Regions from separate parts of the Kaistia geumhonensis genome, predicted to be linked through region 1. Evidence: predicted binding sites of a transcription regulator. Region 1 holds the regulator's gene; each other region holds the start of a gene.
The links. The regulator PhoB, encoded in region 1, activates phosphate uptake and scavenging genes when phosphate is short. The targets are predictions, from matches to a motif close to TGTCATNNANCTGTCAT.
Positions count from the first base shown of each region.

Region 2: the regulator PhoB is predicted to act here: its motif matches at 1,348-1,364, upstream of QO015_RS16545 (alkaline phosphatase D family protein).
Region 3: the regulator PhoB is predicted to act here: its motif matches at 3,026-3,042, upstream of QO015_RS15200 (DUF2794 domain-containing protein).

Region 1 is NZ_JAUSWJ010000001.1:3,866,718-3,871,195, forward strand. Features, by position in the region: gene pstB (phosphate ABC transporter ATP-binding protein PstB) at 1-516, shown strand, start outside; gene phoU (phosphate signaling complex protein PhoU) at 539-1,255, shown strand; gene phoB (phosphate regulon transcriptional regulator PhoB) at 1,278-1,982, shown strand; gene QO015_RS18325 (outer membrane protein) at 2,246-3,001, shown strand; gene QO015_RS18330 (phosphoserine transaminase) at 3,369-4,478, shown strand, end outside.
Region 2 is NZ_JAUSWJ010000001.1:3,499,122-3,503,599, reverse strand. Features, by position in the region: gene QO015_RS16555 (phosphatase PAP2 family protein) at 1-25, shown strand, start outside; gene QO015_RS16550 (argininosuccinate synthase) at 98-1,318, shown strand; gene QO015_RS16545 (alkaline phosphatase D family protein) at 1,444-3,027, shown strand; gene irrA (iron response transcriptional regulator IrrA) at 3,220-3,669, shown strand; gene QO015_RS16535 (SH3 domain-containing protein) at 3,697-4,287, opposite strand; gene QO015_RS16530 (2-hydroxyacid dehydrogenase) at 4,465-4,478, shown strand, end outside.
Region 3 is NZ_JAUSWJ010000001.1:3,204,271-3,208,748, forward strand. Features, by position in the region: gene QO015_RS15185 (ABC transporter permease) at 1-1,034, shown strand, start outside; gene QO015_RS15190 (Bax inhibitor-1/YccA family protein) at 1,217-1,969, shown strand; gene QO015_RS15195 (GNAT family N-acetyltransferase) at 2,042-2,581, shown strand; gene QO015_RS15200 (DUF2794 domain-containing protein) at 2,584-2,997, opposite strand; gene QO015_RS15205 (acetyl-CoA carboxylase carboxyltransferase subunit alpha) at 3,467-4,420, shown strand.

The sequences.
Region 1 (4,478 bases):
AACCTGCTGCGCGCCCGCATCGGCATGGTCTTCCAGAAGCCGACGCCGTTCCCGATGTCGATCTACGACAACATCGCCTTCGGCGTCCGCCTCTACGAGAATCTGTCGCGCTCCGAGATGGACGAGCGCGTCGAGGCGGCGCTGACGCGCGGAGCCCTCTGGAACGAGGTCAAGGACAAGCTCTCCTCGAGCGGCCTCAGCCTCTCGGGCGGCCAGCAGCAGCGCCTCTGCATCGCCCGCTCGATCGCGGTGCGGCCCGAGGTCGTGCTGTTCGACGAGCCCTGCTCGGCGCTCGACCCGATCTCGACCTCGAAGATCGAGGAACTGATCGACGAGCTGACCGCCGACTACACGATCGCCATCGTGACGCACAACATGCAGCAGGCGGCGCGCGTCTCCGACTACACCGCGTTCATGTATCTCGGCGAGTTGATCGAATTCGACGAGACGTCGAAGATCTTCACGGCCCCGGGCGACAAGCGCACCCAGGACTACATCACCGGACGCTTCGGCTGAGCCCCACGGCCAGGAGGACGACATGTCGGAACACATCGTTTCCCGCTACGACGACGAACTCAAGGACGTGCAGCGCCGCATCGCGGAGATGGGCGGCATGGCCGAGCGGCTGGTCGATCTCTCCGTGCGGGCGCTGACGCGGCTGGACGTGACGATGGCCAACGCGGTCATCGCCGACGATCGCCGCCTCGACCAGGTGCAGCGCGAGACGGAAGAGCTGGCGATCATGATCATCGCCCGCCGCCAGCCGATGGCGCTCGACCTGCGCGAGGTGATCGGCGCCATGCGCATCTCGAACGACCTCGAGCGCATCGGCGATCTGGCCAAGAACATCGCCAAGCGCGTCCTCGCGCTCGACGGGCAGTTCCAGTCGAAGCGCTTCATCACCGGCGTCGAGCACATGGCCGAGCTGTCGCTCGCCCAGCTCAAGGACGTCCTCGACGCCTATGCCTCGCGCGACGTCAACCAGGCCTTCGAGGTCTGGCGCCGCGACGCCGACATCGACAGCATGTACACCTCGCTGTTCCGCGAACTCCTCACCTACATGATGGAGGATCCGCGCAACATTTCGCTGTGCACGCATCTGCTCTTCTGCGCCAAGAACATCGAGCGCATCGGCGACCACGCGACCAACATCGCCGAGACCGTGCACTATGTGGTGACCGGCGAGTCGCTGACGCAGGACCGGCCGAAGCAGGACGAATCGAGCGTGACCAAGGTCTCCTACGACGCCGCCTGACCGGGCCTGAAGGGACATCGCGATGACCCCCCGCGTGATGATCGTGGAGGACGAGGAAGCGCTCGCCCTCCTGCTCCGCTACAATCTCGAGGCCGAGGGCTACAGCGTCGAGGCCGTGCCGCGCGGCGACGACGCCGAGACGCGGCTCAAGGAGACGACGCCTGATCTCCTGCTGCTCGACTGGATGCTGCCCGGCATTTCGGGCATCGAGCTCTGCCGCCGCCTGCGCGCACGCGAGACGACCCGCACGCTGCCGATCATCATGCTCACCGCCCGCGGCGAGGAGCAGGAGCGGATCCGCGGCCTTGCGACCGGGGCCGACGACTATGTCGTTAAGCCGTTCTCGGTGCCTGAACTCATGGCCCGCGTGCGCGCCATCCTGCGCCGTTCGCGGCCGGAGGTGATCGCCTCGCTGCTTCGGGCCGGCGACATCGAGCTCGACCGCGAGACGCACCGCGTCCGCCGCTCGGGCCGCGAATTGCGGCTCGGTCCGACGGAATTCCGGCTGCTCGAGTTCCTCATGAAGAGCCCCGGCCGCGTCTTCTCGCGCGAGCAATTGCTCGACGGCGTCTGGGGCCGCGACGTCTATGTCGACGAGCGCACGGTCGACGTGCATATCGGCCGGCTGCGCAAGGCGGTCAATCGCGGCCGCGTCAAGGATCCGATCCGCACGGTGCGCGGCTCCGGCTATGCCTTCGACGACCAGTTTGCCGGTGCCGCAAACTGATCGGCCGCCTTACCGAACTTCAGCATGATTGACGGCCGGAGCGGGCGCGCGAGCCCCGCTCCGGCCGTTTCGCTGTTGCGGCAACCCCTTCTTCGCAAAGAGAAAGCGGCCGGCTCTCGGCCGTTAACGAAGAAGTAACGTAAACAATCGTGGTTAAGTGACGTAGTTAATCTGTTCTTAAACGTTCCCCGGCAAAGTCGGCTGCGACGGATTCAGATTGATCGGGCGATGTCTCGGTCCAGCCTTCGATCGGGGAGACTTCGATGGGTTACGTGAAGACCTTAACGCTCGCTGCCGTGGTCGGGGCGGGCATCGCCGCCGCGGGCGCCGCCCACGCGGCCGACCTTCCGGAGCCCTATGTGGAGCCCGCGCCCGTCATCGCGACGGGCGGCTGGTATCTGCGCGGCGATATCGGCTACAAGTGGTACAATAATCCCGACATCAGCTTCGTCACGCCAAGCTATGTCGACAACTGGAGCAACAACTCGCTCGACAATACCGGCCTCATCGGTATCGGCGCCGGTTATCGCTTCAACGACCACTTCCGCGTCGACGGCACGATCGACTACGAATTCCAGTCGGGCTCCTACGGGCAGGGCTATTGCGGCGGCTGTGGCGAGCTCTACGGCATCGATCACACCGTCGAGACTGCGGACATCGCCGCCTGGACCTTCCTCGTCAACGGCTATGTCGATGTCGGCACCTGGTCGGGCTTCACGCCCTATGTCGGCGCCGGTATCGGTACGTCCTACCTTCAGACCTCGAATGTCGCCTTCGTCAATCCGGACGGCAATTCGGGCTATTGGGACGGCGGCAGCCAGTGGAACTTCGCCTATGCCCTCATGGCCGGCGTGTCCTATGCCTTCTCGCCCAACATGTCGGTCGACCTCAACTATCGCTATCTCAATCTCGGCGACGCGGTCTCGGGCTATATCCCGGCCGGCGGCGGCGGCGTGATCAATTACGACAACATCTCGGCCAACGAAGTCCGTCTCGGCCTGCGCTACAACTTCTATTGAGAGCGCTATCCGGGAGAGGCTTTCTCCGGACATGATCGAGGGCGCGTCACCGCGAGGGGCGCGCCCTTTTCCTTTGCGGCCCAGGGCCCGAACTCGGCCAGGAGTGGATTGGCGTTCGGCCATCTTCGTCAGGCCCGAAGGCGTAGGTGTAGCGACGCCATTTCGGCGTCGAGGGCGACCCGCGGGGGAGGGCCCGCTTCGCCTGCTTCTTGCCCTCTCATCGTTTCCTCGCACGCAGACCCCTGTCCCTTTGAGTCCGGAGCGTCGCGGCGCAGAAACGCCGCGTTGACTTCCCTCATCGCCGCGCGTAACAGCGACGGCGGGACACGCCTCCCCAACGAGGCGCTGCTATCTGAGAGGGTAGATCATGGCAGATCTCGCGATGCCCGGCCGCCGGCCGGTGAATTCCAATTATTCCTCCGGCCCCTGCGCGAAGCGACCCGGCTGGTCGCTCGAGGCGCTCAAGGATGCGGCGCTTGGACGCTCGCACCGCGCGAAGATCGGCAAGGCCAAGCTCCAGAAGGCGATCGACCTGACGCGGTCCGTGCTCGGCGTGCCGGCGGACTACCGCATCGGCATCGTGCCCGCTTCGGACACCGGCGCCGTCGAGATGGCGCTCTGGTCTCTGCTCGGTGCGCGCGGCGTCGACCTCCTCGCCTGGGAGAGCTTCGGCGAAGGTTGGGTCACCGACGTCGTGAAGCAGCTGAAGCTCGCCGACGTCCGCACCTTCACCGCCGACTATGGCAAGCTGCCCGATCTGGGCAAGGTCGATTTCGACCGTGACGTCGTCTTCACCTGGAACGGTACCACCTCGGGCGTTCGCGTGCCGGACGGCGAGTGGATCGACGCCGACCGCGCCGGCCTCACCATCTGCGACGCGACCTCCGCCGCCTTCGCGCAGGACCTCGCCTGGTCGAAGCTCGATGTCGTCACCTTCTCCTGGCAGAAGGTTCTCGGCGGCGAGGCTGCGCATGGCATGCTGATCCTGTCGCCGCGCGCCGTGGAACGGCTCGAGAGCTACAAGCCGGCCTGGCCGCTGCCCAAGATCTTCCGCATGACCAAGGGCGGCAAGCTGATCGAAGGCATCTTCGTCGGCGAGACGATCAACACTCCGTCCATGCTCGCGGTCGAGGACTATCTCGACGCGTTGACCTGGGCCGAGGGCCTCGGCGGCTTTGCGGCGCTCGAGGCACGCTGCGACGCCAATCTCGGCGTACTGGCCGATTGGGTAGCGAAGCGCGACTGGGTCGATTTCCTGGCTGCCGAGCCCGAGACGCGGTCCAATACTTCGGTCTGTCTCGTGATCACCGACCCGGCCGTCAAGGCGCTCGACGCCGACGGCCAGGCGGCTTTCGCCAAGGGTATCGCCTCGGCGCTGGAGAAGGCCAAGGTCGCCTATGACATCGGCTCCTATCGCGACGCCCCGGCCGGGCTGCGCATCTGGGCCGGCGCCACGATCGAGGCTTCCGATCTCGCG
Region 2 (4,478 bases), 370 kb from region 1:
GCGCGGAACGCTGGCACGGCTCTGAGGCGCGGTTGCCGCGGCAAGGGCGTGCGTCTATAACGCCGGGCCAGCGGAAACCTTGCGGAACAGCCCTTCCATGTCCGACATCAAGAAGATCGTGCTCTCCTATTCCGGCGGGCTCGACACCTCGATCATCCTCAAATGGCTGCAGCAGCAGTATCAGGCCGAGATCATCACCTTCACGGCCGATCTCGGACAGGGCGAGGAACTCGAGCCGGCCCGCAAGAAGGCCGAGATGATGGGCGTCAAGCAGATCTATATCGATGATCTGCGCGAGGAATTCGTGCGCGACTTCGTGTTCCCGATGTTCCGCGCCAATGCGCTCTACGAGGGCACTTATCTGCTCGGCACCTCGATCGCCCGGCCGCTGATCGCCAAGCGCCTCGTCGAGATCGCGCATGAGACCGGTGCCGACGCCATCGCCCATGGCGCGACCGGCAAGGGCAACGACCAGGTGCGCTTCGAGCTCACCGTGGCGGCGCTCGATCCCAAGCTCGAGGTGATCGCGCCCTGGCGCATCTGGGACTTCAAGTCGCGCACGGACCTCATCGATTTCGCCGAGAAGAACCAGATCCCGGTCGCCAAGGACAAGCGCGGCGAGGCGCCGTTCTCCGTCGATGCCAACCTCCTGCACTCCTCCTCGGAAGGAAAGGTGCTCGAGAACCCCGCCGAGGAGCCGCCGCCCTACGTCTTCATGCGCACGGTTGCGCCCGAGGATGCGCCCGACAAGGCCACCTATGTCGAGATCGGCTTCGAGAAGGGCGACCCGGTCTCGATCGATGGCAAGGCGCTGTCGCCGGCCGAACTGCTGACGGCGCTGAACGAGCTCGGCCGCGACAACGGCATCGGCCGTCTCGACCTCGTCGAGAACCGCTTCGTCGGCATGAAGTCGCGCGGCGTCTACGAAACGCCCGGCGGCACGATCCTCCTCGCCGCGCACCGCGCGATGGAGAGCCTGACGCTCGACCGCGAGGCGGCCCATCTCAAGGATTCGATCATGCCCCGCTATGCGGAGCTGATCTATTACGGCTTCTGGTTCGCTCCCGAGCGCCTGATGCTGCAGGCCCTCATCGACAAGAGCCAGGAGCATGTCGAGGGCACGGTCCGGCTGAAGCTCTACAAGGGCAATGTCATCGTCGTCGGCCGCTCGTCGCCGAAGTCGCTCTATTCGGATGCGCTGGTCACCTTCGAGGACGATCGCGGCGCCTATGACCAGAAGGACGCGGCCGGCTTCATCCGCCTCAACGCGCTCCGCCTCCGCACCCTCGCCGCCCGCGACCGCCTGGCCAAGGACTGAGTGAAGCCGGCGCCGCGGCCCCGCCGCGGCGTCATCGAAGCGTTACACGCCCTTGAAGGGGGTGTCATTCGCGCCGGCTAGGCTGGAGGTGTTCCAGCCTCTCCCCCGCGAACAAGGACACCCCCATGGCCATCCGCCTCACTGAAAACCGTCTGTCGCGCCGAGCATTCCTGCGCTCGACGGCGGCGACCGGCCTCGTCGCCGCCTCCGGCCTCGCCCTCCCGGGCATCAGCCGCGCCGCCGACCGCCCGGTCGTCACGCATGGCGTCCAGTCCGGTGACGTGAGCGAAGGCCGCGCCGTGCTGTGGTCGCGCACCGATCGTCCGGCGCGCGCGGTGTTCGAGTGGTCGACCACCGAAAGCTTCGCCGATCCGCGCCGCCTGCCGACGCTGACCGCGCTGCCCGAGAACGACTACACGGTGAAGATCCTCGCCGAGGACCTGCCCGCCGGCGAGGAGATCTTCTACCGCGTCCGCTTCGCCGATCTCGCCGACCCGAACATCACCGCCGATCCCGTCACCGGCCATTTGCGCACAGCGCCGGCCGGCCGCCGCGACATCTCCTTCGTCTGGTCGGGCGATACCGTGGGTCAGGGCTGGGGCATCAACCCGGACGCCGGTGGCATGAAGGGCTATGCCACCATGCTGAAGCACGACCCGGACTTCTTCATCCACTCCGGCGACAACGTCTATGCCGACGGCGTGATCAAGGCCGAGGTCGGCCTGCCCGACGGCACCAAGTGGAAGAACATCGTCACGCCGGAAAAGTCGAAGGTCGCCGAGACGCTCGACGAGTTCCGCGGCCAGTACAAATACAACTTCATGGACGACAATGTCCGCGCCCTCTACGAGGCCGTGCCGGTGCTGACGCAATGGGACGACCACGAGGTCACCAATAACTGGTCGGATTCCAAGCAGCTCGGCGCCGCCTACACCGAGAAGAACATCCACGTCCTCGCCGCCCGTGCCGCCAAGGCCTTCCACGAGTGGATGCCGATCGCGACGACGATGGCGGAGCCGCAGCGCGTCTACCGCAAGATCGCCTACGGTCCGATGCTCGACGTGTTCATGATCGACATGCGCACCTATCGCGGCCCCAACGGCGACAATCTCGAGACGGCCGAGGGCGGCGTCGCCGCGTTCCTGGGGGCGGAGCAGCTCGCCTGGCTGAAGCAGGCGCTGCTCGATTCCAAGGCGACCTGGAAGGTGATCGCCGCCGACATGCCGCTGTCGCTCGTCGTTTGGGACCAGTTCGTCGACAACAAGGGCAAGGGCTTCGAGGCCGTCTCGAACAACAATGCCGGCGCCCCGCTCGGCCGCGAACTCGAATTCGCCGACCTGCTGCGCTTCATCAAGGCGGCCGGTATCAAGAACACCGTCTGGCTGACGGCCGACGTGCATTATACGGCAGCGCACTACTACGACCCGAGCAAGGCGAAGTTCCAGGATTTCGAGCCGTTCTGGGAATTCGTGTCCGGCCCGATCCATGCCGGCACCTTCGGCCCGGGCGAACTCGACATGACCTTCGGCCCGGAAGCGAAATATGTGAAGGCGCCGCCGGCCGGTCAGGTCAACCTGTCTCCCGCCTCCGGCCTGCAGTTCTTCGGCCACGTGAAGATCGCGGCAGACACCGGCGTCATGACCGTGACGCTCTACGACACCGCCGACACGGCGCTCTGGTCGACGGACATCCAGCCCGCCAAGGCTTGACGCGGCAAGACTCGATCGCACCGCATCTCGGCATCAGAATGGGGGTCGGCGTCGCCAGCGCCGGCCCTTCTTTCATCGTTATGCGCAACCGTTGCAAAACCTTCCCGAGAAAGTTAGGTTAGCGTCATCGCGGTGGCCGGCCATGGGCAGGGCCGCCGGTTCTCGGACTTGTGCAGGCGGAACGGTTCCTTGATGCGGATTGATCTGGCGAAGCGGGGCGCGCGCGCCGACCGGAAATCATCGGAAGTGCGGGCGATCCTGCGCGGGGCTGGCCTCCGGCCGACGCGCCAGCGCGTGGCGCTGGCCGAGATCCTGTTCAGCGACGGCAATCGCCACATCTCGGCCGAGGGACTGCACGAGGAGGCGATGACGCACCGCGTGCCGGTATCGCTCGCCACCGTCTACAACACGCTGCACCAGTTCACGGAAGCGGGCCTGTTGCGCGAGGTCGCGGTCGACGGGTCGAAGACCTATTTCGACACCAACACCGACGACCACCATCACTTCTTCATCGAGGGCGAGAACCGGATCGTCGATATCCCGGTGTCCGGCCTTCGGGTCGAGGACCTGCCGGAGCCGATCCCCGGCATGGAGATCGCGCGCGTCGACATCATCGTCCGCCTGCGTCGCGCCGCCGACTGAGCCGGCGACGCATCTTTCTTCTCTTTCTCAGTCGAAGCTCTCGTCGGGATAGACGCCCCAGAGCCGGTCCTGCCGGATCCAGCCCTTGAATCGGCTGTCGGAAAGCTGGCACCAGCCGGAGTCGCATTCGCTGACCTTGGCGACGACCTTCGGCTGCAGATAGGCCGTGATCGCAGCGGTATCGTCCGGGCTTGAGCGGATCGGCAGCGGATCGCCCTTCTGCCACGGCGCCACGACGGCCGTGCGCTTCATGGCGAGCAGGCTGTGGAAGACCCACCCCTCTGTTCCGTCCGAATCGCGGATGCGCCGCCAGTTGTCGAACTCCTGGACGACTTCCACCGGCAGGCCGGAGCGTGTGAACACCCAGGCTATGCGGTAGTCCTGGCCGGGGCCGACGCGCACATTGACGCGCGCCGCCTTCAGCGACACGAAGCGCGGCAGCGGCAGTCCGCTCGGCCCGAGCTTCGGCGCCGCGCCGGCGGCGCCCTGCGCCATCGCCGGTTCGACGCCCTGCCCCGAGGAAAGCACGAGGGCCGCCGCAACGAGCAGCAGCTTCGCCAGATTCGCCCCCGCGCATGCCGGGCGCCGAACGAGAGAGGTGAGCGTGTTGCGTTTCATGTCGATGCTCGTCCGCAGACGGGCGGGAAGCCCGATCATCACACGGCCGGTGCCGCGCCGGACTTGTCGTCCGGCCGCGTCGGGTAGAAGCTTCGCTTGAAGATCAGCCGCGCCCGGCCACCCGATCGGACTGTGCCCGGTCCGTGGTTAACGCGGCCTCAATGGGAAGGGCGAGCTATGAAGAAGAGGCC
Region 3 (4,478 bases), 660 kb from region 1:
TGCGCCGGCAGCTCACCGGAGCGATGCCGGACAATGGACCGAGCTTCTTCTTCCTCGATGTTCCGAGCGCCGAGCAGGCGCGCTTCACGGACTTCCTCGCCGAGGAGGTGCCCGGCGGCACGATTGAGAGCGTGCCGATGCTGCGCGGGCGCATCGTCAGCGTCGCCGGGGTCAGGGCGGCGGACCTGAAGCCGGCGCCCGACCAGGCCTGGGTGCTGCAGGGCGATCGCGGCGTGACCTTCTCGGCGACGCTTCCGCGCAATTCACGCCTCGTCGCCGGCGAATGGTGGCTCGCCGACTATTCCGGCGAGCCGCTCGTCTCGCTCGAATCGCGCGTCGCCGAGGGGCTAGGCGTCTCGCTGGGCGACAGCATCGAGGTCAATGTGCTCGGCAGGCCTGTGACGGCGAAGGTCGCCAATCTCCGCCAGGTCGACTGGGAGAGCCTCGCCATCAACTTCGTGATGGTGTTCTCGCCCAACGCCTTCGCCGGCGCGCCTTACACGGTTCTGACGACGCTCGCCTATCCGGGTGGCGGCGATCCGGCCCGCGAGGCGACGCTGATGAAGGATGCCGGACGCGCCTTCCCGGCGATCACCGCCGTCCGCGTCCGCGAGGCGCTCGATCGCGTCTCCGACATTCTCGGTCAGCTGATGCTCGCCATCCGCATCGCGTCGTCGGTGGCGGTGGCGGCGTCCGTCCTGGTTCTGGCCGGTGCGCTGGCGGCCGGACATCGGCGCCGCCTGCACGACGCCGTCATCCTGAAGACGCTCGGCGCCACGCGCCGGCAGCTCGTCTCGGCCTTCTCGCTGGAATACGGGCTGATCGGCCTCGCCACGGCGATCTTCGGCGTTCTCGCGGGCTCGCTGGCCGCATACGGCGTCGTCGCCGGCGTCATGAAGCAGAGCTTCTACTTCGCCGCGGCAAGCGCGGTCGGCGCTGCCGTCGCCGCCGTGGTCGTCACAGTGGTGCTCGGCCTCGCCGGCACATGGCGGCTGCTCGGCCAGAAGGCGGCGCCCGTCCTCAGAAACCTGTAGGCGCTCCCTTACGCATCAGCTACCATTTGCCACGCGTTATCGTCGGGGACCCTTGCATGCGAGATTTGCAGGGGCCATATCGCAAACTGCATTCCGGCCGGCCGGTTCCGAGGTCCTTTCGGAGGTTCGGACCGACGGGGCGTCGCGCGAGAACGCGGACTTTGTACGGGAGAGGGAATTCGATGGCAGATTTCGACAATCGCGTCTCACCGTTTGGCGCAGCGCGTGCCGAAACGGGTGTTATCGATCAGGGCCTGCGCACGCATATGCTGCAGGTCTACAACTACATGGCGATCGGCCTGCTGATCACCGCTGCGGCGTCGATCGGCATGTTCAAGCTGGCCTTCGTGGAGACCGGTGGCGCGCTGCAGCCGACCGCGCTCGGCCAGGTGCTATTCGGCAGCCCGCTGATGTGGGTGATCGTCTTCGCGCCGGTCGTGCTGGTGTTCGTGCTGTCCTTCGGCATCCAGAGGATGTCGGTCGGCGCGGCGCAGTTCACCTTCTGGGTCTATTCGGCCCTGATGGGCGTGTCGCTGACGACGATCTTCGTCATGTACACGGCGCAGTCGATCACGCAGGTCTTCTTCATCAGCGCCGCCACCTTCGGCGCCATGAGCCTCTATGGCTACACGACGAAGCGCGACCTGACGGGGATGGGCTCGTTCCTGTTCATGGGCCTGATCGGCATCGTGATCGCGTCGATCGTCAACATCTTCCTTGGCTCCTCGGGACTCGGCTTCGCCATCTCGGTCCTCGGTGTCCTGATCTTCACGGGCCTCACCGCCTACGACACGCAGAAGATCAAGGAGATGTACTATGCGGGCGACGACGGCACCGTGGCCGGCCGCAAGGCGATCATGGGCGCCCTGACGCTCTATCTCGACTTCATCAACCTGTTCCTCATGCTGCTTCGCCTGTTCGGCGACCGCCGCTGAGCGGATCGACTGGTTGAATGCGAGGGCGCGGCGAAAGCCGCGCCCTTTTTCGTCGCGCTGCCGCCCGTGACCATGACCGGAAAGCCCTCCATCCTCATCCGCGCCGCGACGATCGGCGATCTTCCCGCGATCACCGCCATCTATGGCGCGGCGGTCCAAGCGGGGACGTCGAGCTTCGAACTCGAACCACCGTCGCTGGAGGAGATGACGCGTCGCCACGCCGTGCTCGCCGGAGGCGGCCATCCCTATCTGGTTGCCGTCTCAGACGCCGGCGCGGTCGCTGGCTATGCCTATGCCGGTCCCTACAGGCCCCGACCGGCCTATGCCGCCACGGTCGAGGACTCGATCTACATCGCTGCGGAGGCACGCGGATGCGGCATCGGCCGCCAGCTGCTGGTTGCCCTGATCGGAGCTGCGACGGATGCCGGATTCCGGCAGATGATCGCCGTCATCGGCGACTCGGCCAACAAGGCCTCGGTCGCGCTGCATCTCGGCCTCGGCTTTCGCCTCGTCGGCACCTTCGCCGATGTCGGCTTCAAGCATGGCCGCTGGCTCGACACGGTTCTGATGCAGCGCGTGCTCGGTTCCGGCGCGGAGACTCCGCCGGCCTGACCTCAGCCGTCGACCAGTTTCAGTTTCTTGTCGAGCACCGACAGCACCTGATGCAGGTCGTGGCCACGCTTCATGACATAGCCGCCGGCTGCGATCACGGCATAAGCACCCTGGCGGCGGGCGAGGCTCGGGTCCTTCTCGACGCGGTAGAGCGGCATCTCGGCCGTTCGGCGAAAGATCGAGAAGACGGCCTTTTCCTTCAGATGATCGATCGCATAGTCACGCCACTCGCCGGCGGCGACCATGCGGCCATAGACGCGCAGGATCTGGTTGAGCTCGTGCCTGTTGAAGGCGATCTGGCGGGGGCCTGGCGACGGCTGGTGATGGAGCGGTGCGTGCAGTTCGGGCGGCGAAGCGGTGAAGGGCACCAGCGTCGCCGCCGAGCGGTTCTTCGCTTCCTCCTCGCTGTCGGACAACAGCGCCTCCTGCCTGTCGCGCGACGCGTGTCGCAGTCCTGTCATGATCGCCCCGATCGGTCGGGCTGGCAAGGCGGGAGGCGTCCTTGTAACGGAAATGATCGCTCGCGCCCGTGTGTCGCGGCCTCACGAAGGCGTGAATGCAGCGGCGAGGATTTTCACGCTTTCGCCCTTTTTCGGCCTGCCACCAGCCGCATTGCGGGGTAGTATTGTCTCCATACAGACGGTCCGGCTCGGCAGGGACTTCGGAATTTCTCAGCCCCCCAGCCCCCCGGGGTACCAGGTTCGAGCCGGACCACCCCTCCTCAGCCCGATGCGGCGGCAGAGGAACCTTTCCCCAAAAGCTCCGCTTCCTCGTCGCGCCGCCTTCGGCTTGACAGCCCATGGCCTTGCCGCCAGTGTGCGCGCGCTTTCGGACCCCGCGCATTCGCGTGGTGTCCCGTGATCTTGGTCCGGCGTTCAGGTTTCAATGCGCACCTTTCTGGAATTCGAGAAGCCCGTCGCCGATCTCCAGGGGAAGGTCCAGGAGCTCCGCGCCATGGGCGAGAGCGGGGATGCCGTCGCCATCGGCGAGGAGATCCAGCGCCTCGAGGCCAAGGCCAGCCAGGCGCTCGCGGACATCTATTCCAAGCTGACGCCCTGGCAGAAGACGCAGGTCGCCCGTCATCCGGACAGGCCGCATTTCATGGCCTATGTGAAGGCCATCATCGACGATTTCACCCCGCTCGCCGGTGACCGCAAGTTCGGCGACGACCAGGCGATCATCGCCGGCTTCGGGCGCCTGCGCGGCCGGCCCGTCGCGGTCATCGGCCAGGAGAAGGGGCACGACACCGAGACGCGCCTTCGGCACAATTTCGGCATGGCCCGCCCCGAGGGCTACCGCAAGGCCGTGCGCATCATGGAACTGGCCGAGCGCTTCGGCCTGCCGGTCGTCTCGCTGGTCGACACCGCCGGCGCCTTTCCCGGCATCGACGCCGAGGAGCGCGGCCAGGCCGAGGCCATCGCCCGCTCGACCGAGGCAGGCCTCGCACTCGGCGTGCCGAACGTCGCCGTCATCATCGGCGAGGGTGGCTCGGGCGGGGCGATCGCGATTGCGACCGCCAACCGCGTCCTGATGCTGGAGCACGCCATCTACAGCGTGATATCGCCTGAGGGCGCGGCCTCGATCCTCTGGCGCGATTCGACGCGCGCCCAGGACGCGGCGACCAACATGAAGATCACGGCGCAGGATCTCCTGCGCTTCGGCGTCGTCGACCAGATCATTCCGGAGCCCGTCGGCGGGGCGCATCGCGCGCCCGACATCGTCGTCGCGGCCGTGGGCGACGCGCTCGTCTCCGCGCTCGCCGCCTTCGACGGATTGCCGCCGGCAGAGATCCGGCGTCAGCGGCGCGAGAAGTTTCTTGCGATCGGCCGCTCGCTCTGACACGATTCCGCCCGTCTTGTGAGGCATGCGGCCGTCGAAGCGGCCCAATGCCTCGTGC